One region of the Mesorhizobium sp. M0870 genome, then DNA from elsewhere that is predicted to be linked to it. Evidence: riboswitches for the same ligand, from Rfam matches in the RefSeq annotation. Region 1 holds a riboswitch; the other holds the start of a gene.
What was found. A riboswitch is a leader RNA that binds a small molecule or an ion and turns the genes downstream of it on or off. The one in region 1 is predicted to bind cobalamin.

Region 1 (7,157 bases):
GGGACGCGTGGTGAGTGAATATCATAAACGCCGGGACCGATTTCGTTCGGATATTTGGAGCCCGTGAAGGCGTCCAACAGTTCCATCTTCGAGCGCGACGTCTCAATCGAAATGACATCCGCATCCATTCCAGCGATCGCGTGAATGATCTCGTTGAACTCCGAATAGCACATGTGGGTATGAATTTGAGTCGCGTCCTTTACACCCGTTGAAGCGATCCGGAAACATTCGACAGCCCAGTCGAGATAGACTTTCCAGTCAGATTGGCGCAGTGGCAATCCTTCGCGAAGCGCGGCCTCATCGATCTGGACCATCCTTGCGCCGGATCTTTCGAGATCCGTCACTTCGTCGCGGATGGCGAGCGCGATCTGGCGGCAGGCTTCGGAGCGGGGTACGTCGTCGCGAACAAAAGACCAGTTGAGAATGGTGACTGGGCCTGTGAGCATTCCCTTCACGGGCTTTTCCGTAAGCGACTGGGCGAATTGCCACCAGCGCACTGTCATCGGATTGCGCCTCGATACGTCGCCGAAAATGATGGGGGGACGCACGTAGCGCGACCCATAGCTTTGTACCCAGGCATGCTGGGTGAGCGCGAAGCCGGACAACTGCTCGCCGAAATGCTGTACCATGTCGTTTCGCTCGAACTCACCGTGCACCAGCACGTCCAGCCCGATCTCTTCCTGCCAGCGAATTGCAGCCTCGATCTCCTTCTTCAGGAACGTCTCATAGTCGACATAGCTCAGATGGCCCTTCGCATGAGCGGCCCGCGCCTTGCGTACCTGCGGCGTCTGCGGGAAGGACCCGATGGTCGTCGTCGGGAACGGCGGCAGCCCGAGTGAGCCGGCTTGGACTCTGGAGCGCTCGCCAAAAGCGCTCTCTCGTCGCTTCGCGCTGTCCTCAATGCTAGCGATCCGCCCCTGAACAAGCGGGTCATGGATCCTCGTGGATGTCACGCGCGTGGCGGCAGCCTCGGCAGACGCTTTCAACGCGCCTGCCACCGCATCCCTGCCTTGGGACAGGGCCCGGGCCAGCAAGACCAGCTCGTCGTCTTCTGGGCCGCGAAGGCGAGCCACGACCTGATGTCGGCGTCGAGTTCCGTCTCCATGCGCAGATCAATCGGCACATGCAGCATCGAGCAAGAAGGCGCGATCTCGACGCGGTCCAAGGGCCAGCCGGCGACGATCGGTTTGATGCGGTCGAGAATGGCGGGCAGGTTCGCACGCCAGACGTTGCGGCCATCGATCAAGCCAAGCGAGAGCACCAGATCCTTCGGAGCGAGCCGACCCACCGTTTCCAGCTGCTCGGGAGCGCGCACGAGATCAATATGCAGCCCGGCCAGGGGCAGAGAAACCGCGGTTTCGAGATTGTCTCCCAGCGACCCGAAATACGTAGCCAGCATGATCTTCAGCTCGGGCGCGGCTTTCGACAGCTGGCCATAGGCGAATTCGAACGCAGCTCGTTCGTTCGGGTTCAGATCGAGGACAAGCGCTGGCTCATCGATCTGCACCCAGTCGGCTCCCGACAGCTTCAGCTTCTGCAGGACTTGCTCGTAAACGGGCAGCAGCCGCGGTAGGAGCGCGATGGGACCGAACCCCTCGGCAGGCGATTTCGCCAGCTTGAGGAAGGTGATGGGTCCAAGGATGACTGGGCGTGTGTGAATGCCGAGAGCTTTAGCCTCGAGGAAGTAATCGACCGGCTTCGATGACGAGAGGGCGAACGTCTGATCATCATCGAGTTCCGGCACAATGTAGTGGTAGTTGGTGTCAAACCACTTGGTCATTTCCATCGCGGTTACACCAGGTCCATGAGCCTCCTCCTGGTGACCAGCGTGTCCACAATCCTCCGTCTGACCCTGGTTGCCGCGCGCCATTGCGAAGTAGATGTCAAGTGGGACCTCGCCGCTATTCCAGCCGTAACGGGATGGAACGGCCCCGATCATGGCTGCGGTGTCGAGCACATGGTCGTAAAGCGAGAAGTCGTTCGACGGGATTTTCGACACGCCGCGATCGCGCTGCTCTTCCCAGCTAGCGGCACGGAGCGCCTTCGACGTCGTGAGAAGGTCGCCAGCGGACGATGTTCCGGACCAGTAGCTTTCAAGCGCGAATTTCAGTTCTCGCCGACGACCGAAGCGCGGCACGCCGAGCGTTGCTACAGGAATCTCCTGAGAGTCAGTCATGTCATACCCCGATGGTTGGGGCGTCGATGACAAGGAAGGCGCTAGCAGGCCGGCACGAACGCCGGCTTGCAGCGGCCACCGAGACACCCCGCCCGTGGACGTAATTCGCCGTGGCAGGTCTCCTGGCTCGCGGGGTCATAGCCTCTACCCGTCTTCCTGAGGGTATTCGCCTCAGTGACATGAGTGGGGTTGGCTCGCCGCTAACAGTTGCGGGGGCAGCGCCGGCATTGCACCGGCTTCCCTCTTAGCTCCGCTGCGGCAGCGCCGCACGCGAGAACCACGACACGCAGACAATCACAGCAGTCCGCTCTTTTGTCAATGACGCATAACGAAATGTTTATGTCGTTATGTGATTTCGCTTTTACGCTTGTCTAACATTGTGAAATATTCAGTCGCCCATTGGCGGCGCTGCTCCGCTGCCACCATTGTCCAACTAATGGATCCCTGTCGGGCTGCGACATCCCTCGCAGGTCGCCGATGAAGGATTTCGGACAAGACTTCAAGCGCGTGACAACGTCATTAGAATGCAGAAGATCGCATTGGTGGCGATGTTTTACGATGCGGCCGCAAGCCGTGCGTGCGTGGTAGAAGCGGTTTTCTCGGAGTGAGCGCCAAACTGCGGGAATTGGCACGCCAGTCGTCATCACGGGTGACTAGGCAATCGTGATGACTCCGCTCGGCGGCAAGAGACAAGAGACCACACTGACCGAGCCTGGCTCAAGGGTCTGATGCAAAGCCCGACTGTGGTCCCGATAAGCCGCTTAAGCCGCATTCAGGCGGTCAGTATAAGTATCTCTCTCCAAGCGCTCGGCATTGAGGGATGCGCAAATGCAGGCAAAGCTCGCGTGCTTCATATTCTGCATCATACGATCGGCAGGACCCAGTTTTTATCCAGTGCACGCGTCAGCGCGGTGTGCAATTCTGGCTCGGTCCGATACGAAGGCATTTGGGCCTCGCTGATCCAGCCCAAGCCAACATAGTGGAAGTGATCCGCAGGGACCGTAACCCGGCTGCTGTCCAGTTGCCGAACGAAGTCCGCTGACCAATGGTGGATCGTATACGATTCAAGTTTGTCCATCATCCTCCGCCAGCGTTGGATGCGTTCTTCGCGCGGCATGCTGGCCGCTCTTGAGATCGCGGTAGCTATCTCGTCGGAGAGCCTCGGATTTACCAGCAGGGCGTCCTCGCCGAAGTCTTCGGCCGCGCCGGCAAACTTCGATAACACCAGAACGCCAGGGTCGCTCGAATCTTGTGCAGCAATGTATTCTTTCGCCACAAGATTCATGCCATCGCGCAACGGCGTCACAACGCAAACACGCGCCGCTCTGTAAAGACCCGCGATCTCAGCTTGGGTGAACGACCTGTTCTCATAGATAATCGGCATCCACTCGTCCGTGCCATGCCGGTTGTTGACTTGATTGACGAGTCTTTCGACGTCGCGCCGATATTCGCTGTACGCTTGGATGTCGCCACGTGAGGGAGTTGCGATTTGCAAGAGCGAGACACGTTGCGGCTCGACTGCCAGCAGATCGAAAGCTTTAATCCGATTGTCGATGCCCTTGGTGTAGTCGAGCCGATCGACGCCGATAACTAGCTTTGCTCCACCAAGTTTCAACTGCGAAATGTAGGCTTTCTGCGCCTCAAGCGAATCTGCGGCACACTGTTCGAATTGCTTCGGATCGATACCTATAGGAAACTTTTGGCATTGCGTCTGGCCATGGTCCGAGAAAACGACCCCGTTCTTGCTCTCCAGCCCCAAATGAGATTGGACACAGGCGAGGAAATTGCTCACATCACGGTCGGTCTGGAAACCGAGCAGATCATACTCGAGCATACATTTCATTAGCTCGCCAGAATTGGGCACGCGCTCCATCATGTCAGACTCGGGCCATGGCGTATGCAGGAAATGGCCGATCGGCCGGTCAATGCCGAGTCTGTGCAAATCAGCGCCGAGCGGCAGGAAATGATAGTCATGAACCCAGTAGACTGAGTTATCTTCCAATTCGGACACCGCGCGCGCCATGAAGGCATTGACGTCGCGATAACTTTTATAATCCTCTTCCGAGCCTGAGATCCGGTCGGGCAGCGAGTGGAGCGCCGGCCACAATATTGAATTTGCAAAACCTTGATAGTACCGAGGATAGTCCGCTGCCGGCCCATCGAGCCACCCGATTTGACCTTTGCCACGCTGCACGAGGGGCACCTGTTGCTTATTGCCGTCGCCCAGATGTTCGGAAAAACCTACCCAGACCGCGCCGGAACGCTCCACGACGCACTCCAGGGCCGCCGAAAGCCCGCCTGTCTTGGGCTGATCAGAATTGACGGTCGCACCGCGGTTGGAAATTGCGATAAGACTCCTATGTGGCTGCTGGGCCGCCGTGTTGAAGCGCTGGTCTGCGGCTGAGACAACAGGACGGGACGGGCCAACTTCGGCTTGTTGTTGTCGCTCCTGTGGCAAGTCTCTCAGGGGTTGTTCAAAAGCGATTAGTTCGTGAACAGCCCCAGTTTGCCATGTGAGGTTCCGGCGCGGCGAGTTGGCGTTGTTCAATGCGTCCATTTCATGCCTCCGTTGAATATTTCCCCATGATGGAGCAACTGGCATTCCCAGATTGGCACACCCCCTGCTGACGAGAATCTGACGAGCGTCAGAGCAAATGGCGACCGATTGTCGCGTTTCGCCTTCGGCGCCCTCAGGAACCGGCTTATCGCGAAAATAGCTGGCGACGCGATCGAGCGGACCGTGCTTGCGGTAATTGTCGATTGTTCGGATAAGAGATACACCCAGTAGATGCCAGCACCTGTTGAAATGAACTGAAACTATGTTGCTGCCGCCAAGGCTGCCGGGCCCCGTGATGCGATCCTGCGTCTGCCGAAGAGTTTTGACACGGAGATCGGAGAGGGCGGGATAGTCCCTTTCCGCCCGTCAGGGCCCGTTTTTGAATCCCTTCGTCGTTGCCCTCGACGATCCCAAAATCGTGGAAGCCAGACCGCGATGTGAATACCAGCCAGGCGAGCACTTCCTAATATCCGCGAATGCCGGGCTCCACATCCGGCGCCTCGTCGAGATTGACGAAGATGAAGCCCTGCTGCCAATTCCGCTGGTCCCATACCAATGGCGAACCAGTATGCCCGCATTCAGCATCGTGGGACGTGATCGCAAGTCAAGTGCTCCGACGGCCGCCGCGAGTTCTCCGACCTCAGGAACCTTACTGGCCTTCCCCAAGCTGAGCTTCTGGAAAATGCCGGTGGCGATCTCGATGACGGTGAATGCCGTCAAGGCAAGCCCGCCTTGCACCGCTCTTCCAGCGAGCTTCACGGCAGCAGAATCGGTCAGTTCTCCGAAGCGAATGGCTGTCGCTATCAGCGAGCTTTGACACAGTTCCGCCACTGCGATGATCGCGTCAGTAGGGCGGCTGGTTAGTTGCCCGCGCATCTACAGCAACCCAGCCCGTTGCGCCTCGCGGCGCAAATTCTGCCTTGGCCTTGGGCCGATCTGCTGGATCACCAGGCCGGCCGCCAGCGAGCCAAGGTCGCCGCAGGTCTTGAGGTCGCGGCCCTGCGTGTAGCCATGCAGGAAGCCGGCGGCGTAGAGATCGCCGGCGCCCGTCGTGTCGACCAGCTCCTTGATGGCGGTCGCATGGATGACCACGGTCTCGTCGCCGCGCACGATAACCGAGCCTTTTTCCGAGCGTGTGACGGCGGCGATCTTGCAGTCCTTGCGGATCTGCGCCACCGCTTCGTCGAAGGACGAGGTCTGGTAGAGCGACTTGATCTCGTCGCTGTTGGCAAAGACGATGTCGACCGTGCCCGAGCGCATCAGATCGAGGAACTCGTCGCGGTAGCGGTCAACGCAAAACGAATCCGACAGTGTCATCGAGACTTCGCGCCCGGCCTCGTGCGCGAGCTTCGCCGTCTGCCGGATAGCCTCCTTGGCGCGCGGCGGGTCCCACAGATAGCCCTCGAAATAAGTGACCTTGGCGCCCGAAGCCTTGTCCGCTTCGACATCCTCCGGGCCGAGTTCGACGCAGGCGCCGAGATAGGTGTTCATCGAGCGTTCGCCGTCGGGGGTGACGAAGATCATCGAACGCGCCGTCGGCGGCTCACCCTTGAGCGGCGTGGTGTCGAAGGCGACGCCCTGCGCATGGATGTCGTGCGCATAGATTTCGCCCAGCGCATCGTTGGACACCTTGCCGAAGAAGGCGGCGCGGCCGCCGAAGCTGGCGACGCCGGCCGCCGTGTTACCGGCGCTGCCACCGGAGGCCTCGATCGCCGGCCCCATGTGGCTGTAGAGCAGCTCGGCGCGCTTGGTATCGATGAGGTTCATGGCACCCTTGATGATGCCGTTGGTCACCAGAAAAGCGTCGTCGCACTGGGCGATGATGTCGACAATGGCATTGCCGATGCAAAGCACGTCATAATCCGGCATCAATGTCTCCGCTTGGGAACCCGCCAGCTCTCTTGCCACGCGGGCCGGGCGCGGGTCTGCCCGGTGGAAATGGGCTTTCCGCTTGCCAATTCGCTCGCCGGCGGCTCTCACGGGGCGGCTAGTCCTGCCTCGCGACGCAATTCGTCCGCCCTGTCTGTCTTCTCCCAGGTGAAATCAGGCTCTTCACGGCCGAAATGGCCATAGGTGGCTGTATTGCGGTATATAGGGCGCAAGAGATCAAGCATCTTGATAATGCCTTTCGGTCTGAGATCGAACAACTCAAGAATGAGGCGCTCGATCCTGCTTTCCTCAACCCTGGCTGTCCCGAACGTGTTGGCCATAACGGAAACCGGACTGGCCACGCCGATTGCGTAAGCAAGCTGCACCTCGCACACGTCCGCAAGTCCGCTGGCGACGATGTTCTTTGCGACATAGCGGGCTGCATAGGCAGCCGAGCGGTCAACCTTGGACGGGTCCTTGCCCGAGAAGGCGCCGCCGCCATGACGACCCATCCCGCCATAGGAATCGACGATGATCTTGCGTCCAGTGAGACCG
Region 2 (7,157 bases), on a different contig from region 1:
CCTCAGCTAAGGTATATATTCGTCCATGGTGCTGATTTGCGCCAGTGACCCGCCGCACAGGCGGGTTTTTCGTTTGATGCTCCGTCAGCCGCGCGCCGGCGAAAGGCTCCGAAAGAAAACCGTCAGCCCGAATTCGTTGCCCTTCGGCGTCAAGGCCGGCAATTGACAATCGCCGGGTTGAGCCCATCCTCTTCCACCATCTCTGAGGCGGAGATTCGGGGCACATGTGGGATTTCGAGATCGGCCGGTCGGTGTCCATCATGATGCGGACCTGGCCGTTCATCGTCTTTCGCATGATCGTCTATTTCGGCATCACACTGGCCTACATCATGGCGACCGGCACCGGTGCCTCGGTCGGCTATGGCGTCGGCCATATCTCCACCGATCCCGACGGGCCCATGTCCTTTGCCCTGTGGGGCGGCGTGGTCGGGTTTGGCATCGTCTCGATCGCGGTCTACTGGATCCGCGAATACATCCTCTACATCGTCAAGGCCGGCCACATCGCCGTCATGGTTCATCTGATCGACGGCCGCGACATTCCCGGCGGTCAGGACCAGATCGCCTACGCCAGGGATATCGTGACCCAGCGTTTTGCCGAGGCCAACACCCTTTTCGTCGTCGACCAACTCGTCAAGGGTGCCATCCGCGCCATCACCAGCCTGCTCGGCGGTATCGCCGCCTTCCTGCCGATACCGGGCCTGAGCGGCCTGGTCTCCTTCATCAACACCGTGATCCGCCTGTCGCTGACCTATGTGGACGAGATCATCCTCGGCTACAACATCCGCATCAATTCAGCCTCGCCGTTCGAGACGGCGCGCCAAGGCGTCGTGCTGTATGCCCAGAACGGCAAGGTCATGGTCAAGAACGCCGTCTGGCTGGCGGTCATCATGTGGGGCGTGTCATTCATCATCTTTCTGATGATGCTGGCGCCTGCTGGCGCAATTCTGTTCCTGATGCCTGGTCAGCTCGCCGGCTGGGCTTTTGTGCTCGCCATCGTCTTCGCCTGGGCATTCAAGGCGGCGTTCATTGAACCCTTCGCCATCGCCTGCTTGATGCAGGTCTATTTCAAGACCATTGCGGGCCAGGTGCCGGATCCCGCCTGGGACGCCCGGCTGGCCGAGGCGTCGTCGAAGTTCAGAGAGCTCAAGGACAAGGCGCTGGCCTCCTTCGGCGGTTCGCGCTGGGGTACGGCCGGCGCCACACCCTGATCCGCTGGGCGGGTGATGTCTGGTGAGGCAGAAACGGTGTTGAGGCGCGCCACGGTGGATTTGAGCTGTGTCTCGCCTTGCCCGGAAAAGGTCTCGCTCATGATCAGCTCCGGCAGCGGCAGCCGCCGTCCCCAGCCATGCGTTTCAAGGTCCGGTTTGGGAGCGAACTCGGAAACACGGCCGACGCAGAGATAGGCGATCGGCGTTACGTGGTCCGGAATGGCCAACAGCCGCTTCAGCGCCTCAGCCTCGATGATGCTCACCCAGCCGACGCCAACGCCCTCGGCACGCGCGGCCAGCCAGAAATTCTGCACCGCGCAGACGGTGCTGTAGAGATCCATCTCCGGATTGTGCCAGCGTCCCAGCGGCGAACCCTTCGAGCGCTGCCGGTCGCAGGTGATGCAGATGTTGAGCGCGCTCTCGCAGATGCCTTCCAGCTTGAGCTTGCGGTACAGCGCCTGTTTTTCCGCCTCGATCGCCGGCAGTTCCTGTTCTCGCGCGGCCAGGAACAGGTCGCGCACCTCCGCCCGTCGTTTGACATCGCGAATGACAATGAAATTCCATGGCTGCATGAAGCCGACCGATGGCGCGTGATGGGCGGCAAGCAGCAGCCGTGCCAGCACGTCGTCATCGATCGCGGTGGGCAGGAAATGGCTGCGCACGTCACGCCGCGTGAACATGGCGCGGTAGACCGCATCGCGCGCATTCTGGTCAAATCCATCGTCAATGGCAGCGGTCATGTGTTCCGGCATCGCTTGTCCCCTTGCGATTGCAGATTCAAAACTGACAGAGCGTACTTTGTGCGTCCAAGTAGACGCACGTCGCTCTGATGCCATCCGCCTGACCACGCGGATGACAATGCCTGCCAGGCCGGTCTTCTGGCTCGGGATCAACCCGCGTCCGGTGCCTTCCCGTCATCGACAGTGGCATTTACCGGCGCGGTCCCCCTCACAGCGTTGGGCACGCCACGGAATTCAACCGTGTTCCCGATTCTCCCGCTTGCGGCGGGCACCAGGCAGTACCAGGGACCTTACGCCGAAGCGCCCGCGGGGCCAATGCCTGCGGCGACGCGAATGGACGCAGTCGCGATTTTCCCCAGTCATCGGCCGCCCGTGCATGGCCTTTGTCGATCCGGGTCACTAGATTAGGACGATGACCACCCGTCTCTACACCCATCCGATCTTCCTCGAGCATCTCACGCCGCCCGGACATCCCGAGCGGCCCGACCGCTTACGCGCCATCGAGCGCGTGCTCGACGACGAAGCCTTTGCCGGGCTCGATCGTATTCAGGCGCCGGAAGGCGACGAGGCCACCATCCTCTACGCGCATCCCGCCGATTTCGTCGCCCGCGTGCGCGCCGCCATCCCCGACGAGGGGATTGCCCGCATCGATGCCGACACCACTGCCAGCCCGAAGAGCTGGCAAGCGGCGATCACCGCGATCGGCGCCGCCAACGCCGCCGTCGATGATGTCTTTTCGGGCCGCGCCGACAACGTCTTCGTCGCCGCCCGGCCGCCCGGCCATCATGCCGAAAAGACCACGGCGATGGGCTTTTGCCTGTTCAACACGGCGGCGATCGCGGCGCGTTATGCGCAGAAGAAACACGGTGTCGAGCGCGTTGCCGTCGTCGACTGGGACGTGCATCACGGCAATGGCACGCAGGATATTTTCTGGGACGATCCGTCGGTGCTCTATTGCTCGACACACCAGATGCCGCTTTATCCCGGCACCGGAGCGAAGACCGAAACGGGCGCCGGCAACATCGTCAACGCACCGCTGGCGCCGCAGACCGGCAGCGAAGTGTTTCGCGATGCCTTCCTGTCGCGCGTCCTGCCCGCGCTCGACAATTTCGCGCCCGACCTGATCATCATTTCGGCGGGGTTCGACGCGCACCACCGCGATCCGCTGGCCGAGATCAATCTGACCGAGGATGATTTCGACTGGGCGACCGGCCAGCTGATGCAGCGCGCGGCACGCCACAGCGGCAACCGGCTCGTCAGCCTGCTCGAGGGCGGCTACGATCTGCAGGGATTGGCATTTTCGGTCGCCGCCCATGTCGGGCGACTGATGAAAGGATGAATGATGGCCGATGAGACCAACGAAGACGTCAAGGCGATGAGCTTCGAGCAGGCACTCGATGCGCTGGAGAAGATCGTCGATGATCTGGAGCGTGGCGACGTGCCGCTCGACCAGTCGATCAAGATCTATGAGCGTGGTGAGGCGCTGAAGGCGCATTGCGACCGGCTGCTGAAGGCCGCCGAGGACAAGGTCGAGAAGATCAGGCTGTCGCGCGACGGCAAGCCGGTTGGAACGGAGCCACTCGACGCGGATTGAGGCTCGGTCCGAACGATGGCCTCGCCTCACCGGTTTTTGGACATGATCATGATCGAGGATATAACTCGTTCCGATTGAAACAGCTCAAGGACAAGAGGAGATACGGAAGCGATGTGCAGAAACATCAAGACCCTGTTCAATTTTGATCCGCCGGCAACCAATGACGAGGTGCGCGACGCGGCTCTTCAGTTCGTCCGCAAGCTGAGCGGAACCACGCGACCCTCGAAGCAGAACCAGCACGCCTTCGACCATGCCGTCGAAGCCATCGCCGCCTCGGCGCGCGAACTGCTCGATTCCCTGGAAACCCACCAGCATCCGCGTAATCGCGAAGAGGTGGCGGCCAAGCTGCGGGCAAAGGCGGCGATCCGCTTTGCCTGATGCGGCCAGGCGGCCTTCGACCACCGACAAGGAGAGTCGATGAGCTTCTTCCCCGGGAAAGACCCTGAGGCAGGCGATGCCTTCGCCAGCGATCAGATCGAATTGATGGTCATACCCAACGCCAAGGATATCGGCGGTTTTCAGGTGCGCCGTGCCCTGCCGACGGCAAAAAGGCGGCTGGTGGGGCCTTTCATCTTCTTCGACCGCATGGGGCCCGCGGTCCTGCGCGCCGGTCAGGCACTGGATGTCCGTCCGCATCCGCATATCGGCCTGTCGACGGTCACCTATCTGTTCGACGGCAAGATCCGGCACCGCGACTCACTCGGCACCGAAATGGTCATTCAGCCCGGCGACGTGAATTTGATGACCGCCGGCCGCGGCATCGTCCATTCGGAGCGTACACCGGAGGAACTGCGTGGCGCGCCGATGTCGGTATCCGGCCTGCAGACATGGCTGGCGCTGCCGGACGACAAGGAAGAGGTGGCACCGGTTTTCGAGAATACCGCAGCGCTTCGGCTTCCCGAGATCGAAGCCGAAGGCGTCAACGGGCGCCTCATCATCGGCGATTTCCAGGGACTGCGGTCCCCGGTCAGGGCCGACACGGAGACGCTCTACGCCGACCTGCGCCTGGCGCCCGGCGCCAGCGTGAAAATCCCTGCTGATGCGGAAGAACGCGCCATCTATACGCTGGAAGGCGAGGTCTCAATTTCGGGTGATGTATTCCCAGCCGAACGGCTGCTGGTGTTCCGTCCCGGTGACGAGATCGTCGTGTCGTCGCAGACCGGGGCGCATTTCATGCTGTTCGGCGGCGCCTCTCTTGGTTCGAAGCGTTACATCTGGTGGAATTTCGTCTCGTCGTCCAAGGAGCGCATCGAACAGGCGAAAGAGGAATGGAAGACGGGCCGCTTCGACATCGTTCCCGGAGACGAGGAACGGTTTATTCCGCTGCCGGAAAGCTGATGCCCTGTCACCCAAAAGTGGCAGAACGAAATGCATAGACAAAAGACTAGGGCCTGATCCGCGTCACTGACACACATTTACTTTCGCCGGCCGGCGGCCTATTCGCCCATCAACCGAAAGCCCGAGCACCGTGAACGCAACGCCGCATACGCCGCTTCTCGACAAGGTCCGCATCCCGGCCGACCTGCGCACGCTTGCCGAAAGTGAACTGCCGCAATTGGCGTCCGAGCTTCGCGCCGAGCTGGTCGACGCCGTGTCCCGCACGGGTGGTCATCTGGGCGCAGGGCTTGGCGTGGTCGAGCTGACAGTGGCGCTGCACTATGTCTTCAACACCCCCGACGACCGGCTGATCTGGGATGTCGGCCACCAGGCCTATCCGCACAAGATCCTGACCGGCCGCCGCGACCGTATCCGCACGCTGCGCCAGGAAAGCGGTCTGTCCGGCTTCACCCGCCGCGCCGAGAGCGAGTACGATCCCTTTGGCGCCGCCCACTCCTCGACGTCGATATCGGCCGGCCTCGGCATGGCCGCCGCCCGCGATCTCTCCGGCGGCCGCAACAACGTCATTGCCGTCATCGGCGACGGCGCCATGTCTGCCGGCATGGCCTATGAGGCGATGAACAATGCCGGCGCGCTCGATGCACGGCTGATCGTCATTCTCAACGACAACGACATGTCGATCGCGCCGCCGACCGGCGCGATGAGCGCCTATCTGGCGCGGCTGGCCTCCGGCAAGGCCTATATCGGCCTGCGCGATTTCGGCAAGAAACTGACGTCCTATCTCGGCAAGCGCGCGGATCGTGCGATCACAAGGGCAGTCGAGCATGCACGCGGCTACGTCACCGGCGGCACGCTGTTCGAGGAACTCGGCTTCTATCACATCGGCCCGATCGACGGCCACAATCTGGAGCATCTGATCCCGGTCCTGAAAAACGTCCGCGACAATGGCGAAGGCCCGGTGCTCATCCATGTCGTCACCCAGAAGGGCAAGGGCTATGCGCCGGCCGAAGCCGCTGCCGACAAATATCACGGCGTCAACAAGTTCGACGTCATCACCGGCGCGCAGGCCAAGGCGCCAGCCAACGCACCGGCCTACACCAAGGTGTTCGCCGAAAGCCTGGTCCAGGAGGGCCGCGAGGACGACCGTATCGTCGCCGTCACCGCAGCCATGCCGAGCGGTACCGGCCTCGATTTGTTCGGTGAAGCGTTCCCGTCGCGCACCTTCGATGTCGGCATCGCCGAACAGCACGCGGTGACCTTCGCCGCCGGCCTTGCCACCGAAGGCTACAAGCCGTTCGCGGCCATCTATTCCACCTTCCTGCAGCGCGCCTACGACCAGGTCGTCCACGACGTCGCCATCCAGAAATTGCCGGTGCGCTTTCCCATTGACCGGGCCGGCTTCGTCGGCGCCGATGGCGCCACCCATTGCGGCGCCTTCGACACCACCTTCCTGGCGACACTGCCGGGTTTCGTCGTCATGGCCGCCGCCGACGAGGCGGAGCTGCGCCACATGGTGCGCACCGCGGCAAGCTATGATGACGGCCCGATCGCCTTCCGCTATCCGCGCGGCAACGGCGTCGGCGTCGACATGCCGGAGCGCGGCTCGGTTCTCGAAATCGGCAAGGGCCGCGTCGTCAAGGAGGGCACCAAGGTTGCATTGCTGTCCTTCGGCACGCGGCTGCAGGATTGCCTGATCGCCGCGGAGGAGCTAGGGGCTGCCGGGCTGTCCACGACGGTCGCCGACGCCCGTTTCGCCAAGCCGCTCGACGAGGATCTGATCCGGCGGCTGGCCCGCTCGCATGAGGTGCTGGTGACGGTGGAGGAGGGCGCAGTCGGCGGCTTCGCCAGCCACGTGCTGCAGTTCCTCGCCCATGAAGGCCTACTGGAAAGCGGCCTGAGGGTGCGCCCGCTGGTACTGCCCGACGCGTTCACCGACCACGCCAAGCCGGAAAAGATGTATGCCGATGCCGGGCTCGATGCTGCCGGCATCGTGCGCACCGTGTTCGTGGCACTCGGGCACACAGTCCACGCCCAGCGCGCCTGAATCAAAGTCTCAATGACTTGAATCGGTTTGCCGGCCAACCATCTTAACGCGTTGTTTACGCTGACGTTTGGCGCTTTGCTTACCGTGTCTGTTGGCCGTTTTTCAATGGCGCCCTGCTAGATCGTGATCAGGCAGGGAGACAACAACAATGAAAACGCTTCTGTGCGGTGCAGCGCTTTGCGCCGTCATCGTCGCGCCGGCCACAGCCGAAACGCGCTATGATCGCAGCCTCG

Region 2: it holds a riboswitch for cobalamin, as region 1 does, so the genes downstream of both, bluB (5,6-dimethylbenzimidazole synthase) here and metE (5-methyltetrahydropteroyltriglutamate--homocysteine S-methyltransferase) in region 1, are expected to answer to the same signal.

What each region holds. Positions count from the first base shown of each region.
Region 1 is NZ_JAMYOI010000028.1:40,264-47,420, reverse strand. Features, by position in the region: partial or broken gene metE (5-methyltetrahydropteroyltriglutamate--homocysteine S-methyltransferase) at 1-2,176, opposite strand, end outside; cobalamin riboswitch at 2,272-2,473, opposite strand; gene NKH97_RS26865 (alpha,alpha-trehalose-phosphate synthase (UDP-forming)) at 3,039-4,733, opposite strand; gene NKH97_RS26860 (hypothetical protein) at 5,113-5,550, shown strand; gene NKH97_RS26855 (adenosine kinase) at 5,610-6,602, opposite strand; gene metK (methionine adenosyltransferase) at 6,710-7,157, opposite strand, start outside.
Region 2 is NZ_JAMYOI010000001.1:300,371-307,527, reverse strand. Features, by position in the region: gene NKH97_RS01445 (hypothetical protein) at 225-1,208, shown strand; partial or broken gene bluB (5,6-dimethylbenzimidazole synthase) at 1,331-1,948, opposite strand; cobalamin riboswitch at 2,060-2,239, opposite strand; gene NKH97_RS01435 (histone deacetylase family protein) at 2,361-3,287, shown strand; gene NKH97_RS01430 (exodeoxyribonuclease VII small subunit) at 3,291-3,542, shown strand; gene NKH97_RS01425 (DUF2277 domain-containing protein) at 3,654-3,920, shown strand; gene NKH97_RS01420 (pirin family protein) at 3,960-4,880, shown strand; gene dxs (1-deoxy-D-xylulose-5-phosphate synthase) at 5,011-6,924, shown strand; gene NKH97_RS01410 (hypothetical protein) at 7,073-7,157, shown strand, end outside.